One region of the Cellvibrio sp. pealriver genome, then DNA from elsewhere that is predicted to be linked to it. Evidence: predicted binding sites of a transcription regulator. Region 1 holds the regulator's gene; the other holds the start of a gene.
What was found. Region 1 encodes PhoB, which activates phosphate uptake and scavenging genes when phosphate is short. Its sites were predicted from a motif close to TGTCATAAANNTGTAACA; they were not measured.

Region 1 (8,040 bases):
ATTGGCCAAAGCCACTACTATGTCGGTCTTATGCATGTTTTCTCTCTCCATCAACATTGATTTTCACAGGGAGTTTACCTGCATTCACGGGATTGCGGCAGACTTGTAAACGCATTATTCACGCTTGGGATTGGCCAAGCTGATAAACTGCCGCCCATGCATTTGCGCGTGCCAGCGCAAGCCGACCGCCATATTAGCCGATTGAGGAACCCGCTTTGTCCAAGGCTGCGATGCCCCGCCCGCTTTCAACCCGTTCGTGGAAACCTCTCCGCCAACTTGCCCGCCAACAGCGCCCGCAAGCCGTGTTACAGGATTGGCTGGCCGATAACGGCTCGCTGACAGCGCGCCTCGTCTCATTAAGCCAGAGGCAGTTTGCAGTGAAAGTCTTGCGCCAGGCGCTTGGTATCCCGAGCTTGAATGAGCGCCAGGCGCTGGGTATGAGCCGCCCGCAGCAGGCGCTGATCCGCGAGGTGATACTCTGCGGCAAAGGAACCCCCTGGGTATTTGCGCGCAGTATTTTGCCGCTATCGAGCCTGACCGGATCACTGCGTCATCTGCGCCAACAAGGCAGCCGCCCGCTAGGCGCGTTTTTGTTCAGTCAGCCACACTTGGTGCGCAGCGCCATTGCAGTGGCGCGGATTAGCCGCGATCATGCCTATATGCCAGCCGAATTGTGCGGCAAGGGGCATCTGTGGGGGCGGCGTTCGGTGTTTTATCTACACGCCAAACCCCTGTTGGTCAGCGAAGTGTTTTTACCTGACTTTATCGCCCTGATTCAGTAGCCTGATTTGATCGCTCGAATGTGACAGCCAGACAATCCAGATCCGTCCTGATACCCGATAACTCCAACAATACCGGCGCTTTGGTTATGACAACTCCCAACTCACAAAAACCTGCTGCAACCTCCACCAAAACCGGCTCGGCTAAACCAGCAGCTCCCAAATCTGCCACCCCAAAATCTGCCGTTCCCAAATCTGCTAAGGCCGCAAAATCCAGTGCCGGCAAAATCCTCCAGCGCGCCACGCAAAAAGCAGCAGGCCAGACAGACCTGCGCCAAAAAGTCCTGCTTTATTGGCGCTTGATGCGTATGGATCGCCCTATCGGAACTTTGCTCTTGCTCTGGCCGACGCTATGGAGCTTGTGGATTGCCGCCAAGGGTGTGCCCAGCATCAAAAATCTGGTGATTTTTACTTTGGGTGTGATTGTGATGCGCGCTGCAGGCTGCGTGATTAATGATTTTGCCGACCGCAAGATCGACGGCAAGGTCAAGCGCACTAAAGACCGGCCGCTCGCGACCGGTGCAGTATCCAGCAAAGAGGCGCTTGGCTTGTTTATCGCGCTCTGCATGATTGCGTTCGGGCTGGTGCTGATGACCGATCCACTCACGATCAAGCTGTCCGTTGGCGGGCTGATTCTGGCTTTCTGTTATCCGTTTATGAAACGCCACACCCATTTGCCACAAGTGGTGCTCGGGGCTGCATTTGCATGGGGAATCCCTATGGCCTATGCCGCGCAAGCCGGGGAGTTGCATCATGGTATGTGGCTGATTTACCTCGCGGTGGTGCTCTGGACAGTCGCCTACGACACCTTTTACGCGATGGTTGACCGCGACGACGACTTGAAAATCGGCGTGAAATCCACCGCCATTTTGTTTGGTGAGCAAGACCGGCTGATGACCGGGGTGCTGCAGGTGATGGCGCTTTACGCGCTGTTACTTGTTGGGGAGCGCTTTGAATTAGGCGCTGCTTACTTCCTTGGGCTTGCGGTTGCGGGAGCGCTTTTTGTGTATCAACAATGGTTAATCCGCTTTCGCAAACGCGAGGACTGCTTCAAGGCGTTTTTGAACAACAATTGGGTTGGTGCGGCGGTGTTTGCGGGTATTGCTGCCGATTACGCATTGCGCTAGCGCAAAATTTTTATCCTGTCATAAATGTGTAACACTGAACTTATTTAATAAGCTGCAACAATAGCTTCACAAACCTGTGCGGCACCCCGTAGTTTTTTCAGGCAGAACATTTATGACTGGTCGCAAAATCCTGATCGTTGACGATGAATCCGCAATCCGCGACATGCTGCGTGTGGCGCTGGAAATGGCCGAATACCAGGTAATGGAGGCAAGCAATGCGCAGGATGCCCACGGCCTGATCATTGATGAAAAACCAGACTTGATTCTGCTCGACTGGATGATGCCCGGCACCAGCGGTATTGAACTGGCGCGCCGTTTAAAACGCGACGAAGTCACCGCCAACACCCCCATCATTATGCTCACCGCCAAAGGCGAGGAAGACAACAAGATCCAGGGGCTGGAAGTGGGTGCCGATGATTACATCACCAAGCCTTTTTCCCCGCGTGAACTGGTTGCCCGCTTGAAAGCCGTGTTGCGCCGCGCTGATCCGCAAATCAACTCAGCACCGATCACCGTACAAGGCCTGTGCCTTGACCCCGCCAGCCACCGCGTCACCATCAATAACCAGTCGGTGGATATGGGGCCAACCGAATATCGTTTACTGGAATTTTTCCTGACCCATCAGGAAAGAGCCTATACTCGCAGCCAGTTACTGGATCACGTCTGGGGCGGCAATGTGTATGTGGAAGAGCGCACGGTCGATGTGCATATCCGTCGCCTGCGCAAAGCCCTGACCGTGGATGGCCACGAAGACCTGATCCAGACAGTGCGCGGTACGGGCTATCGTTTTTCTACTCGTATTGAAGCCTGATAACACTTTCGTGAGCGGCTGCAGCTGATCAGTGCTGCGAGACCGTCTGCGGCATGGATGCCGCAGTCGAGCCTACATGGATGTATTCACGGCGAGTCTCGCAGTGCTGATCAGCTGCAGCCGCGGATTTAGAACCAAGAGGCTCGACGTTGTTAAAAGGTTTTAGCGCTGAACTCCAGCGCATTCTTATCATCCTCGCCATTTGCAGCCTGATTGGCTTCTTCAGCGATAATTATTCGCTGTGGATGCTGATTGGCTGCTCCAGTTATATCGTCTGGATGCTCTGGCAAATCCGCCGCCTCAACCAATGGCTGGTACGGCAGGACAGCCAAAATCCACCAGAAGCCAGCGGCATCTGGGGGCAAATTTTCGACAACATCTATCAATTGCAGCGCGACCAGCGCCTTGAAAAAGAAAACCTGCAAGCGGTGATCAAACGCATCCAGGAAATCAGCTCATCACTGAAAGACGGCTTGATCATTTTGGATGCGCGCGGCCATCTGGACTTCTGGAACCCCGCTGCCCATCGCATGCTGGCGCTCAACACCAAAGACCAGGGGCAGTCGGTAATCAACTTTATCCGTCACCCCAAATTTGTCGCCTATTTTGAAGAGGGCAAATACGAAGAACCGCTTGAGCTGCCGTCGCCCCGCTTTGCCTCCAAGCATCTGCAATTTCAGATTACCCCATTCGGTAAAAACGAACGCTTGATCGTCGTGCGCGATATCACCCAGGTGCACAATCTGGAAAAAATGCGGCAAGACTTTGTGGCCAACGTGTCCCACGAGTTGCGCACGCCGCTCACGGTGATCAACGGCTACGTAGAAACGCTGGCCGATAACAACACCATCCCCAGCTGGAATAAGCCCTTGCAGCAGATGTTGCAGCAGGCCAAACGCATGTCGCTGCTGATCAACGATTTGCTGGTGCTGTCCAAACTGGAAACCACCGAAGCGGGTCACAACCACAAGCCGATTAATATCGAGCAGCTGCTGACGATTATCAAAAGTGAAGCGGAAGTGCTCAGCAAAGAAAAAAACCAGCAGCTGACTCTGATCTGCAACAACACCACCAAGCCTTTGTTGTTACCGGGCAATGAAAAAGAATTGCACAGCGCCTTTTCCAATCTGGTCACTAACGCGATCAAATACACACTCGCCGACGGCAAAGTGAGCATGCTGCTCTGGCAAGACCAAAAAAATGTCTATGTCTCGGTGAGCGATAACGGCCCCGGTATTGAAGCGCAGCATATCCCGCGTTTGACCGAGCGCTTTTATCGTGTCGATGCCAGCAGAAATAGTGGGACGGGTGGAACAGGTCTGGGATTGGCGATTGTGAAGCACGTATTGATGCGCCATGAGGCCGAACTGAAAATCACCAGCGAACCCGGCAAAGGCAGTGTGTTCATGTGTGTCTTCCCTTTGCCGCAATAAATTCTGTTATTTGCGCAGCTAATCACATTATTTTGACGTCAAAATAAAATTCGAACTTTTAATTTCGTTTTCTTCTGAAAATTTTCCGAAAATCAAACCTGCATCCCAAAATATTACCCCCCAAACTGAAAGTCGGACTCGCCAATACAACGTTGTCATTTTAGACTCGTTCCCATGCAATGATCTTTGCGCCATGCCCTGATCACGTGCATGTTTTATTCAGTCGTACTCCCGAGTGCTGTCCAGGCACCATCTAACAAACAATAAGTTCGGAGATTGAAAGTGAAAAAGACAATGAAAGCATGCGGTATTTCCGCAGTCGTATTGGGCTCAATTCTGGTTGCAGGCCAGGCATTTGCCCACGGTTATGTATCTTCCCCAAAAAGCCGTGTGATCCAATGTAAGGACAACGGCATTGAGAACCCGACCCACCCAGCGTGTATCGCAGCGAAAGCAGCGGGCAACGGCGGTCTCTACACTCCACAAGAAGTGGCAGTGGGTGGTGTGCGTGACAACCACGAATACTTTATTCCGGATGGCCGTCTTTGCTCTGTAGGCCGCTCTAACCTGTACGGTATGGATCTGGCGCGCACCGACTGGCCAGCAACCAACGTAAGTGCAGGCCCACTGCAATTCGTGTGGACTAACACCGCTGCGCACAAAACCATGTACTTCCGTTACTACATCACCCGCGAAGGCTACAACCACGCGCAACCACTGCGCTGGTCTGACCTTGAATTGATCCACGATTCAGGTAAAGCTGATCAAGAACAATTCTCTTACCACACCGTTCAAATGCCACCACGTACTGGCCGTCACATTGTGTACAGCGTATGGCAACGTGACTGGGAAAGAGATGCGGCTGAAGGCTTCTATCAATGTATCGACGTAAACTACGGCGGTGGCGGTAACTCTTCTGTTCCTGCGTCGTCTTCTTCTGTAGGTTCTGTAGCAAGCTCATCTGTTGGCTCAAGCATTTCCAACAATACCTGTGCTGGTTTGGGTATCTGGAATCCAACTATCGCTTACCAAAACCCAACCCAAGTACAACACAACGGCAAGCGTTATCAGGCTAACTACTGGACTCAAGGCAACAACCCAGAGACCAGCAATGGCCAATACGCTCACTGGTTGGATCTAGGTGCGTGCGGTGGTTCAACTTCATCTACCCCATCCAGCGTTGCACCTAGCTCATCAAGCCGCTCAAGCGTAGCGTCTTCTGTTGCTTCATCAGTAGCATCATCTGTGTCTACCGGTAACTGTACTTCTCCTGCTTATGTAAACGGTGCTACTTACGCAACCGGCGCTAAAGTTGTTAACGCAGGTAGCGAGTATCAATGTACTGTTGGCGGCTGGTGTACTGTTGGCGGCCCATACGCACCAGGTACTGGCTGGGCATGGCAAAACGCATGGTCCTTGGTTCGCAGCTGTAACTAAGGCCTGCTGACCGTTATTACTTACAAGCACAAGTCCTGCAAGTCTGGCCTGTAAGTAATGCGGCGCACATAAAAAACGGCGATCTGAAAAGATCGCCGTTTTTTTATTTAACACAACCTACCACCTCCACCTGCCTGGCCTGTTGTTAGCGCAGCTGGATTTCAATTTCAGTCGGTTGATTAAGCTGTATTTTCGCATCGTCAAATGACGGTGGGCCAAACATCCCGCCATTGTTGGAAAACCCATAGGGTTCGGTGGGGATACCCATCGCATTCATATCGATACTGCCATTATCGTTCTCATCCTGAAACAACTTCACCGCGTATTCACCCGCCGGAAGATCGCCCAGCACAACCCGCATACTGTCACCAGTCATTTTCACTTTTTGCACTGCCACGCGCTGGCTGTTGTTGTCGTAGTGCGTTTGTTGGTTATAAACCGCCACTAGCAAATGACCGTCTGTTGAGGCGATGTTACCCACATTCACCACCAACTCGTGCGCCATAGCGGGCAGCGCGCATACCAACAATCCTGCACCTGCCAATTTATTGATCAACCGCATAACAAAACTCCTTTAAGCCGATATCTATAGTGATTGCATACCCGCACACAATACAAAAATCGCGATAACCCGGCAGGTGTCAATACTCAGGATTTTACGATGACACAGCTCATCAAAATACGATGACAAATGTCCTGTTCTTGTGGATGTAATTTTGGACGTAAGATAGGCGGCCCGTTTCCACGCAAAGCCTCAGGATACTCCATGACCAATGACCGATACCTACTCACACTGGCGGGCGTGATCACCTGGGGCGCAGTCGCCTACATTGAATTCCAACGGCTACTGGAATCGGTTTATGCCGTGCCCGGCATTGCTGGCTATCTGGTTTTTTTATATTTATTTGTCAGCGTTACTTACACAGCAAACATCCAACTCCATTATCGGCGGCACCAGATTTTTTTATTATTGCAGCTGGCCATCGCACTCTTGTTATTGCTTGTGCAGCGCAGCGATGTAGCGCCCGTACTCCTCGTGATTTGGGCTGCGCAACTGGCCGATTATTTTTCACGTCGCCAGGCCATTTTATGGGTGTTGCTGAGTAACCTTGTGTTCTTTTTTATAATGACCTGGGTGTGGCATTACACCAATCAAGTAATCAGTGCACTCACGTTCCTTGGCTTCCAGATATTTGCACTCGCCACTGCATTTGCACGTGTCAGCGAACGCCATGCGCGTGAAGAGCTGGAGCAGGCCAACCAACAATTGCTAGCGACGCGTATTATTCTGGCGCAATCCAGTAAGCAGGAGGAACGTTTGCGCATCGCGCGCGACCTGCACGATATTCTCGGCCACCAACTCACTGCACTCAATTTGCAGTTGGAAATTCTGCAACACAAAGTAGCGCAACCACTGCAAGCGTCGGTGATGGATACCAAACAACTCGCCAAACAGTTGCTCGACAATATCCGCGCGGTCGTGCGCGACCAACGCACCGCTACCGCAGTGGATTTTCATCAGGCAGTGCAGGCACTGGCAGAACATCTCCCGGAATTGGAGCTGGAAATCAATGGCCATTTGCAATTGGAATCTGCGCAAATCGCCGAGCAATTATTGCTCTGTATCCAGGAGGGTATCAGTAATGCGGTGCGTCACGGCAAAGCCAAAAAAATCCAACTCGCGTTTGAGCAGAAACAACAACAAAACCAACAACACATTGTTATTCAGCTCGATGATAACGGCCATGGCTGCGCGCTGATTAATCCCGGCAATGGACTCAAAGGCATGCAAGAACGTCTTCATCCTTTTGCTGGCAAGGTTGAATTAATACCGTTGAAGAAAGGTTGTCGGTTAGCGATAACAATGGAGTTACACAATGCTTAATGTAGGTTTGGTTGATGACCAACAGTTGGTGCGGCAGGGGATTTCCGGATTGCTGGCAATTTCCGGCAATGCGCAAGTCAGTTGGGAGGCGCGCAACGGCGAAGAAGCGCTGGCGTTTATCACTCAACAGCCTGTCGATGTGCTGCTCGCCGATATTCGTATGCCGGTGATGGATGGCATCAGCCTGGTGAAGCACCTGCGCGCACGCAGCAATAACACACCCATTTTGATGCTCACAACATTTGACGATGCGGATTTATTTGCGCAGAGCATAAAAGCAGGCGCTAACGGATTTTTATTAAAAGATGTGTCGCTGGAAAAACTCGTCAGCAGTTTGCAACTGGTGTCTGACGGTTCGACATTTTTGGCCGAGCCCGATATGTTGCGCGAATTCCAGCAAAAAAAATCGACATTGGATTTATCGGAACGGGAAAAACAAATTTTGCGCTTGTTGGTTAATGGCCGGTCCAATAAAGAAATTGCAAAAACGATTTTTCTGGCGGAAGGCACAGTGCGCAATCACGTATCCAATATCCTCGCCAAACTCGACTGCCGCGACCGCACCCAG
Region 2 (8,040 bases), 120 kb from region 1:
CTCCAACAAAATGGCTTGTGCGTCTATGGGATCTTCGCCGTCTTTGGGTTGTGTGGGCAGGTAGCTGCCGTCTTCTTGTAGCAACCAGGCGTGGGTGTTGTCCTGCAGGTATAACTCCATATCTTCAATAATCCGGTCGCGGATTTTTTTGTGTTTGATAGGGAAGCAGGTTTCTACACGATGGAACATGTTGCGCAGCATCCAGTCGGCGCTGGAGCAAAATAATTCGGGGTTGCCGTTATTTTCAAAATAAAATACGCGGTGATGTTCCAGAAAGCGACCGATGATAGAACGCACACGAATATTTTCTGACATGCCTGTAACGCCCGGGCGCAATTGGCAAACGCCGCGCACAATTAAATCGATTTGCACACCGGCTTGCGATGCCGCGTAAAGCTCATTCACCAATTCTTCATCGTAGAGCGAATTCATTTTGGCGATGATGCGTGCTGGCAGTCCTTTTTCTGCGTGTTCTTTTTCGGTACGGATGCGTTTCACCATACCTTTATGCAAAGTGAAAGGCGCGTACAGCAGCGCTTCCATTTTTGATGCTTTGCCCATGCTCGATAATTGCAAAAAGATGCGGTAGACATCTTCACCAATATCTTTATCGGATGTGAGCAAGCCGTAGTCGGTATAAATTTTACTGGTGCGCGGATGATAGTTTCCGGTGCCCAGGTGAACGTAATAACGCAGCTTGCTGCTTTCGCGGCGTGCAACCAAAATCATTTTGGCGTGGGTTTTAAAACCCACTACACCGTAAATCACGTGAATACCAAAACGTTGTAAACGCTCGGCCAGTGCCACGTTTTGTTCTTCATCAAAACGTGCGCGCAGCTCGACAATTGCCGTGACTTCTTTGCCTGCTTTTGCAGCGGCAACCAATGCATCCACAATTGGCGAATTGGAACCAGTGCGGTACAGGGTTTGTTTAATTGCCAATACATTCGGGTCGGCAGCGGCTTCACGCAAAAAATCCACAACACATTGAAATGAATCAAATGGGTGGTGTAACAAAATATCTTGTTTTTGCAGTACTTCAAAATAGGAGTTGGTGCGCTTGGGCAATTTTGGCATTGCTTGCACAAAGGGGATGAAATAGTGCTGTTGGTCTTTGACCAGATCAAACAAATCGCTGTAGCGGTTCAAATTCACCGGGCCATTAATACGGTACAAATCGCGCTCTTTGATTTCGCAGCGCTGCAATAAAAACTGCTCCAACTCTGCCGGGCAGGTATCGGTAATTTCCAAACGCACTTCATCGCCATATTGGCGATAGGCCAGTTCACCTTGCACCGCGCGCAACAAATCGTCGGTCTCTTCTTCGTCGAGAAAAATATCCGAGTTACGCGTTAAGCGAAATTGGTAACTTTCTACCACCGTCATGCCGACGAAAATTTCGGCCATAAAAAAATGGATGATGGAAGAAATAAAAACAAAATTGCGGCCTTTGTTGCTGAGCGCTTCCGGCAATTCAATAATGTGCGGCAGTGAGCGCGGCACTTGTACGATGGCGCGGCCGGAGTTGCGGCCGAATGCATCTTTGCCGTCGAGCCGCACAATAAAATTCAAACTTTTGTTGAGGATGCGCGGGAATGGATGCGCCGGGTCAAGCCCAATCGGGCTGAGTACGGGCAGTACATCGGATAAAAAAATGTGTTTCAGGTATTGGATTTGTTCGGCTGTCCAATCTTCGCGGCGCAAAATCTGGATGCCTTGCTCACGCATCGCGGGCAAGACTTCGTTGTTGAGGATGCGGTATTGCTCTGCGACCAATTCGTGCGCGCGCAAAGAAATTTCATTCAGTGTTTGCGTTTGCGTCATGCCATCCGGCCCCTGGGTGGGCGGCGCATTGCGCTCCAGAATTTCTACCAGACCGCCAACGCGCACTTCAAAAAATTCGTCCAGGTTGGTGGAAAAAATACACAGGAAGCGCAGGCGCTCCAGCAGCGGCAAACTGCGGTTATAGGCTTGATGGAGAACGCGCTTGTTGAATTCGAGCAGGCTAAGCTCGCGGTTGAAATAGGCGTTAGACACCTTGTACCTCGTGGACACGATTATTAACCCGTAAGTGGTGCAGCCAGATTATGGCAATTTTGTGACAGAAATAAGACAGTAGATTGCTATTGCTAACACTAGCAAAGTTTTTTGATCCGCGGCGGGACGGGTGCAAAGAATGGAGCGTGGGGGAGGTAAAGAGAGAAGGGTGAGTATGAAGTGAGAGGCGTGAGTTTGAATGAGCCCGGTTGTGTTAAACCGGGCTAATGGCAAACGTGTTGGCGCGCTAAAGACTTAGTTGCACTTGTACACATCAAAGCTTTGGCGGCCGTCTTGTACCAAGGTTACCGGTACCACGGTATCGCCACCGAATTGGCTGGCTTCATTGCGCGCCATGTTGGTCAATTCAGTCGCTACTTTGTTTGGATCGCGCTTCATTGAACCAACGAAGTTATCTTTTACTTTTACGTTAACGGTGCGCACTTTGTCGCAGCTGCGCACGTTAGCGGCATTGGCAACGGCAACACTGCTGCCTTGTTCGCTGACTTTAACCCAGGTACAAGCACTGGTGAGGCTGGTGATTGCAACAAGTAATAAAGCGGTCTTTTTCATGGGATGTTCCTCGAATGTGGTTAAACAGTAATCAGGGGGCAAAAATGTGTGGCTACACTAATCGGAGCGCGCTCCGGTTGCAAGCCGCCGATCCGCACCCCCGCAGGCGAGAAGTAATAAGCTGTAGTGTTTATTTTGGCGTAAATCCTTTATTTTTTGGCGGCGGTATACCAGAGGGCTATCTTTACCCTCATCCATAACAAATAGGAAAATTATTAAAGAGGAGTTAATCCTATGGGCTCACATTCGTTTAGCCTGGGCAACCTGTTTTCCCGGCGCAATTTTTGGCGCTTGATCAAGCTGCTGATTGTCATTGCTATCCCTATGGGCATTGCATTGGCTATCGGCAAACTTTACCAAAGCTGGGACGATGATCCGGAGCGCGGGGCGATTGCCATTGAGAACGGCGCTTTTGGTGAAAGTTATTCCACACCGATTTACCTCGATCAGGGTTGGAGCGCGAACGATAGCCTCTGGTACTACAACACCACCCAGGGCTCGGCACTGATGCCCTACGATTTTTTTATCGCGCTTGAACAAGCGACATCCACTGAATTATTCCGCGCCAACAGTGTGATCGATAAATATCGTTACCTGCCGCAGAAGCCTACCTTTTTTAACCCCGATGGGCTGCCCGTCGGTTTCGTGAAAGAGTCTTATAAAGGTAAGGATTACGTCGGCTTTACCTGTGCTGCCTGCCATACCGGCCAGGTCAATTATCAAAATAAAGCGATCCGTATCGACGGCGGCCCGGCCATGGCGGATATGGTGGGCTTCCTGACGGACTTGCAGCATAGTTTGGATGTCGCCATGACCAACGGCGAGAAAAACCAGCGTTTTGTATCCAAGGTGCTGGAGCTGAATAACAGTTATGCCAATGCCGAGGATGTGCAAGCTGACCTCAAACGCTGGGCGCGCAAGATCCGCTTATATAACAACATCAACCTATCCAGTGTGGAATATGGCTACGCGCGCCTGGATGCGTTCGGGCGCATTTATAACCGGGTGCTTGAGCATGTTATCAGCCGTAAACAACTGCGCGATGTACTGCTGGGAATGACCAAATCCGATAGCGACAGTGACAGCGATCTGCTGACCAAAGCGCAGGTCGATAAAGTGCTTGAGGGCATCAGCGAAACCATTATCGGCGACTTACAGTTTGCCAAAATTATCGACCGTTTGATGTCTGACAAAGAGGGCTATCCGGCGCTGGGCATGGCGGACATGAACCGCATCAAGCAGCAGATTTTCAATGAACCCAACGCACCGGTGAGCTACCCCTTCTTGTGGGATATCGTGCAATCGGATTATGTGCAGTGGAATGGCTTGGCCAACAATGCCGGGGTAGGCCCGCTGGGGCGCAATACCGGTGAGGTCATTGGCGTATTTGGCATACTCGATTGGGAGGCGCACAAACGCGGCTGGCGCTTGTCGTCCTGGCTGACTGGCCAAAGCAGCAAGAGCTACCAGATAGAATTCACGTCATCCATCGATCTGGTAAATCTCTCGCGTCTGGAATCCCATCTGGCGAGCCTGACTTCGCCCGTCTGGCCGACGCTCACCAAAGAGAGCCTGGAACAGGATCACGCCAAGGCGATTTTCGGTGAGTTGCCGGAGTGGAAAATCGATAAAGACAAGGTGCGCCGCGGCCGCCGTTTGTATGCCGAGTACTGCGAATCCTGTCATGAGGTGATTGACCGCACCGACCGCGACCGCATCGTTGTGGCCAATATGTCGAGCCTGAAGGCGGTGGGAACTGACCCGGCCATGGCGCAAAACAGCGTCAATTACACCGGCTATTCGGGCAATTTCAAAAACACCTACCAGACGGAAAGCGTTGGTGCTCTTGTCATCAAAGACCGTGCGCCGGTGGTGCAGATCCTTACGGCAGCGACTATGGGCGAGGTGGCGACCGAGCCTGATCCGGATAAATGGTGGCCGCGCCGCACACTGGATTGGCTGTATATGATGGCGAAATCCTTCTTTGATAATAAAATCAAAGCCAGTGTAAAATCCGGCAATTACGACCCTGACACCACCGCTGAGCCTTATAAATCGCTGCTATCCTACAAAGCGCGTTCACTCAATGGCATCTGGGCGACAGCCCCTTACTTGCACAATGGTTCGGTACCCAGCATCTATGATTTGTTATTGCCGGTGAAACGCGCCGGTGATCCTGATGATGGGCTTTATCGTCCAATGCAATTCGAGGTTGGTAGCCGCGAGTTTGACCCACGTAAAGTCGGGTTGCGCACTGAGGGTTATGAGGCTTTCACGTTCAAGGCGGACAAGCTGGGCGATTTCAACAGTGGCCATGAATACGGCACTGTGCATGCTCCGGCGGTCAATGGCCAGCAACAGAAACCGCTGACCGACGATGAGCGTTGGGATTTGGTGGAATATATTAAAACCCTGTAAAAAGGGCGGATAGGGAAAGGCCACGCCACGGTTGGAGTTGCTCCGGAGTCGTTCCGGGCAGCCTCACCCGTGGCGTTTGTGTATTCAGCGCCGTATTTTTAGACGCCATTTTGATGGCCATCTGCCGTAATGGCCTTTAACGAGTTATCTGCCCGTTTATGCGATCAACAATAAGTAGTAAATCCTGTTTTCTGGTGCGCAAGGCCACCTGTCTTGCCCTGATCTTGTTATGTGGATTGCAAGGCGCACAGGCATCGGGCGAAAAGCGCGTGACTGTGCCTATCGCACTGCCCTTTCAACTAAAGTCCAGTGCCAGCAGTGCTGGGTCTTCGGTGGCGACCGCCCCTATCCAGACGCTGCAAACCACGGCGTTTACCCAAACAGTTGCAGCATCGTCATCACCGGCGCAAGCGACCGCCCCTGTGGTGTCATTGTCTGACAGTTCGCTAGCCAGCTCGCTTGCCATTGCCACGGCGACCCCCGTTGCTTCTCTGGCGGCCAGCTCTGTCTCTGCCAAACCGGCGGCCCAGCCGGTAAAAACCCAAGCGGCTGCTACGGCCAAAACGCAAACCTCCGCGGCGGCCAAACCTGCACCCAAAGCGGAAGCGGCTAAACCAAAGCCCGCTGTAGCAGAACCGGCGGAACCGGCACGTACCATTCCCATCATTACTACTGCACCGATCAAAGCGCCGCGCTATCCAGCCGGGCACCCCGAGGCCTTTATCGCTGAATTTGAAGATTATGTCGCCAAGAAAGTCGCGCCTTTTGTGCCGGGTGTGGCCATAGTGGTGGTGTCGGGCGGGCAAATAAAATCCTTGCAGGGCTATGGTGTGCGCCGCGCAGGTACGCGTGAAAAGGTCACGCCGGATACCGTTTTCCGCCTTGCCTCTCTCTCCAAACCCTTTGCTGCCACCGCCGCCAGTGCGCTGGTCAATGAGGGCAAAATCACCTGGGATACCACGGTCACCTCGGTGTTGCCGGATGTCGCGTTTAAAAATGCGCGCTATGGCAAGCAGCTAACGTTACGCCATGTGTTGTCTCAGGCATCGGGTTTGCCGCGCCATACCTATACCCACTTTATCGACGAGAATATGAGTTACGCCGATGCCGTGCGGCGCTTGCGCTACGTGAATTTCGTCTGCCCGCCGGGCAAATGCTTCGCCTACCAGAATGTCAGTTACAGCCTTGCGGGCGATATGATCAAAAAGAAATCCGGCGTCAGCTTTGAAAAGTATGTCGGCCAACATGTATTTGATCCGCTCGGGATGACCACCGCCTCCTATGGATTGGCCAATTACAATGCCTCGCCTAACCGTGCATCGCCCCACATCAATAACGGCAGCCGCTGGATTCCCACCTCAGTGACCGGCAATTGGTATCGCGTTGCGCCGGCGGCGGGGGTGAATGCCAGTATTGTCGATATGTCGCGCTTTTTGCTCGGGCAAATGGGCAAGCGGCAGGATGCACTGCCGCTGTCGATACTCAACCCCATCCAAGCGCGTGTGACCAAAAATACTCCGGCGCAGAATTATTACGGTGTGCGTAAAGCCGTGGGAAATACTGCTTATGGTCTTGGCTGGCGCGTGTTTGATTACGGCCGCTACAAGAATTTTGTCCATCACGGCGGCCACGTAAAAGGCTTCCGCACCGAGATGGTGTTCAACCGCGATCTGCAAATCGGCATGGTGTTCCTGAGCAATTCGGAAACCCGCCTCGCGCGCGATATTATTTTCCGCTTTATCGACAGCTATGAGCGTGCGCAGGTTGCCGCGCGTGAAGCGGCTAAAAAGAAATGACCGGGACGCGCGGAGCATGAATCCTGTCGCCGTGCTGGTAGCGCAACTGCATCCGCGCCAGATTTTGCGCGCGCTCGATGACATAGATGCAGCCGCACCGTCGTACACTCTGGATCGCCCCGCTGCATTGCGGCGGGTGGTTTGGGTGTTGGCCTGTGTATCGGTCAGTTTGCTGGTGCTGCACTACGCCAAGTTTTCCACCCATCTCCATGCACTGTTGGTGTGGCTGGGCGATGGCCATCGCTATCTGGATGCATTGCAAGCCAGCGGCTGGTTGGAGCTGTGCGGTTATCTCTGGTGGACCGCTTGCCATCTGCTCACGTTTATCATCCTGCCGTGGTTGGTGATCCGTATCGGTTTCAAACAGCGCATGCGCGATTTTGGCTGGCGTTGGAACCAGGTCGGCGAACACTGGCGCGGTTATCTGTTGCTTCTCAGCCCGATTCTGGTGTTTGTGGTGCTGGTGAGTTTTGGTGAGGATTTCGTCAACCATTATCCTTTTTACGACCATGCAGGGCGCAGCTGGCTGGATTTCTTGTTGTGGGAGATGCTCTACATGAGCCAGTTTGTGTTTCTCGAATTTTTCTTTCGCGGTTTTATGCTCAATGCCCTGCGTCCGGCCATGGGCGCAAACGCGATTTGGGTGATGTGTGTTCCCTACATGATGATCCATTTGCCCAAGTTGCCACTGGAGGCAACCGGTGCCATTTTGTTTGGCTTGTTTCTGGGTATCCTCGCCCTGCAATCCCGTTCTATTTGGGGTGGCGTTCTGGTGCATGCCGGTGTCGCCTTGAGCATGGATGTCGCTGCACTGCTGCGAAAACAGGAAATTCCTGGATCATTTTTTCCCTTCTAAAACGCTGCTTATAACCCATCGCTAGATTCGTTTTTTTTCACATTTGCGAGCCCCAGTGAAATCAAAGGCTTGTCGTTTAAACACGCTTTTTTGCCCAAAATAAGGTCAGTATCAACCGAAAAAGCGTGACTTGAATCACGAAGTTTTGCTGCTAGAGTCTCAGATACCCTTGCAGCCTGACAGCGGGAGGAGAACAACATGGCTCACTATTCTTACAGGGCAAATCTCACAATAGTGTTCACACTGGTTGCATTGATGGCCGCTGTATCGGCCAATGCAGCACTGTTGGATTGCACCCAGTCGCAAGTGGTTTTCTCTAATGAGGATTGTTTGGCGGCGGGTAGTTTGTCACGTGGGAAT

Region 2: ppk1 (polyphosphate kinase 1) is a predicted target of PhoB. The motif match lies at 2,098-2,115, and genes of this name have one in related genera.

Annotation. Positions count from the first base shown of each region.
Region 1 is NZ_KQ236688.1:3,216,807-3,224,846, forward strand. Features, by position in the region: gene VC28_RS13985 (HU family DNA-binding protein) at 1-36, opposite strand, end outside; gene VC28_RS13990 (chorismate--pyruvate lyase family protein) at 216-782, shown strand; gene ubiA (4-hydroxybenzoate octaprenyltransferase) at 1,082-1,906, shown strand; gene phoB (phosphate regulon transcriptional regulator PhoB) at 2,019-2,717, shown strand; gene phoR (phosphate regulon sensor histidine kinase PhoR) at 2,867-4,150, shown strand; gene VC28_RS14010 (lytic polysaccharide monooxygenase) at 4,433-5,587, shown strand; gene VC28_RS19320 (DUF2141 domain-containing protein) at 5,733-6,149, opposite strand; gene VC28_RS14020 (sensor histidine kinase) at 6,354-7,472, shown strand; gene VC28_RS14025 (response regulator transcription factor) at 7,465-8,040, shown strand, end outside.
Region 2 is NZ_KQ236688.1:3,337,452-3,345,491, reverse strand. Features, by position in the region: gene ppk1 (polyphosphate kinase 1) at 1-2,037, opposite strand, end outside; gene VC28_RS14500 (DUF4156 domain-containing protein) at 2,293-2,610, opposite strand; gene VC28_RS14495 (di-heme-cytochrome C peroxidase) at 2,845-5,028, shown strand; gene VC28_RS20000 (serine hydrolase domain-containing protein) at 5,187-6,824, shown strand; gene VC28_RS14485 (CPBP family intramembrane glutamic endopeptidase) at 6,841-7,680, shown strand; gene VC28_RS14480 (hypothetical protein) at 7,879-8,040, shown strand, end outside.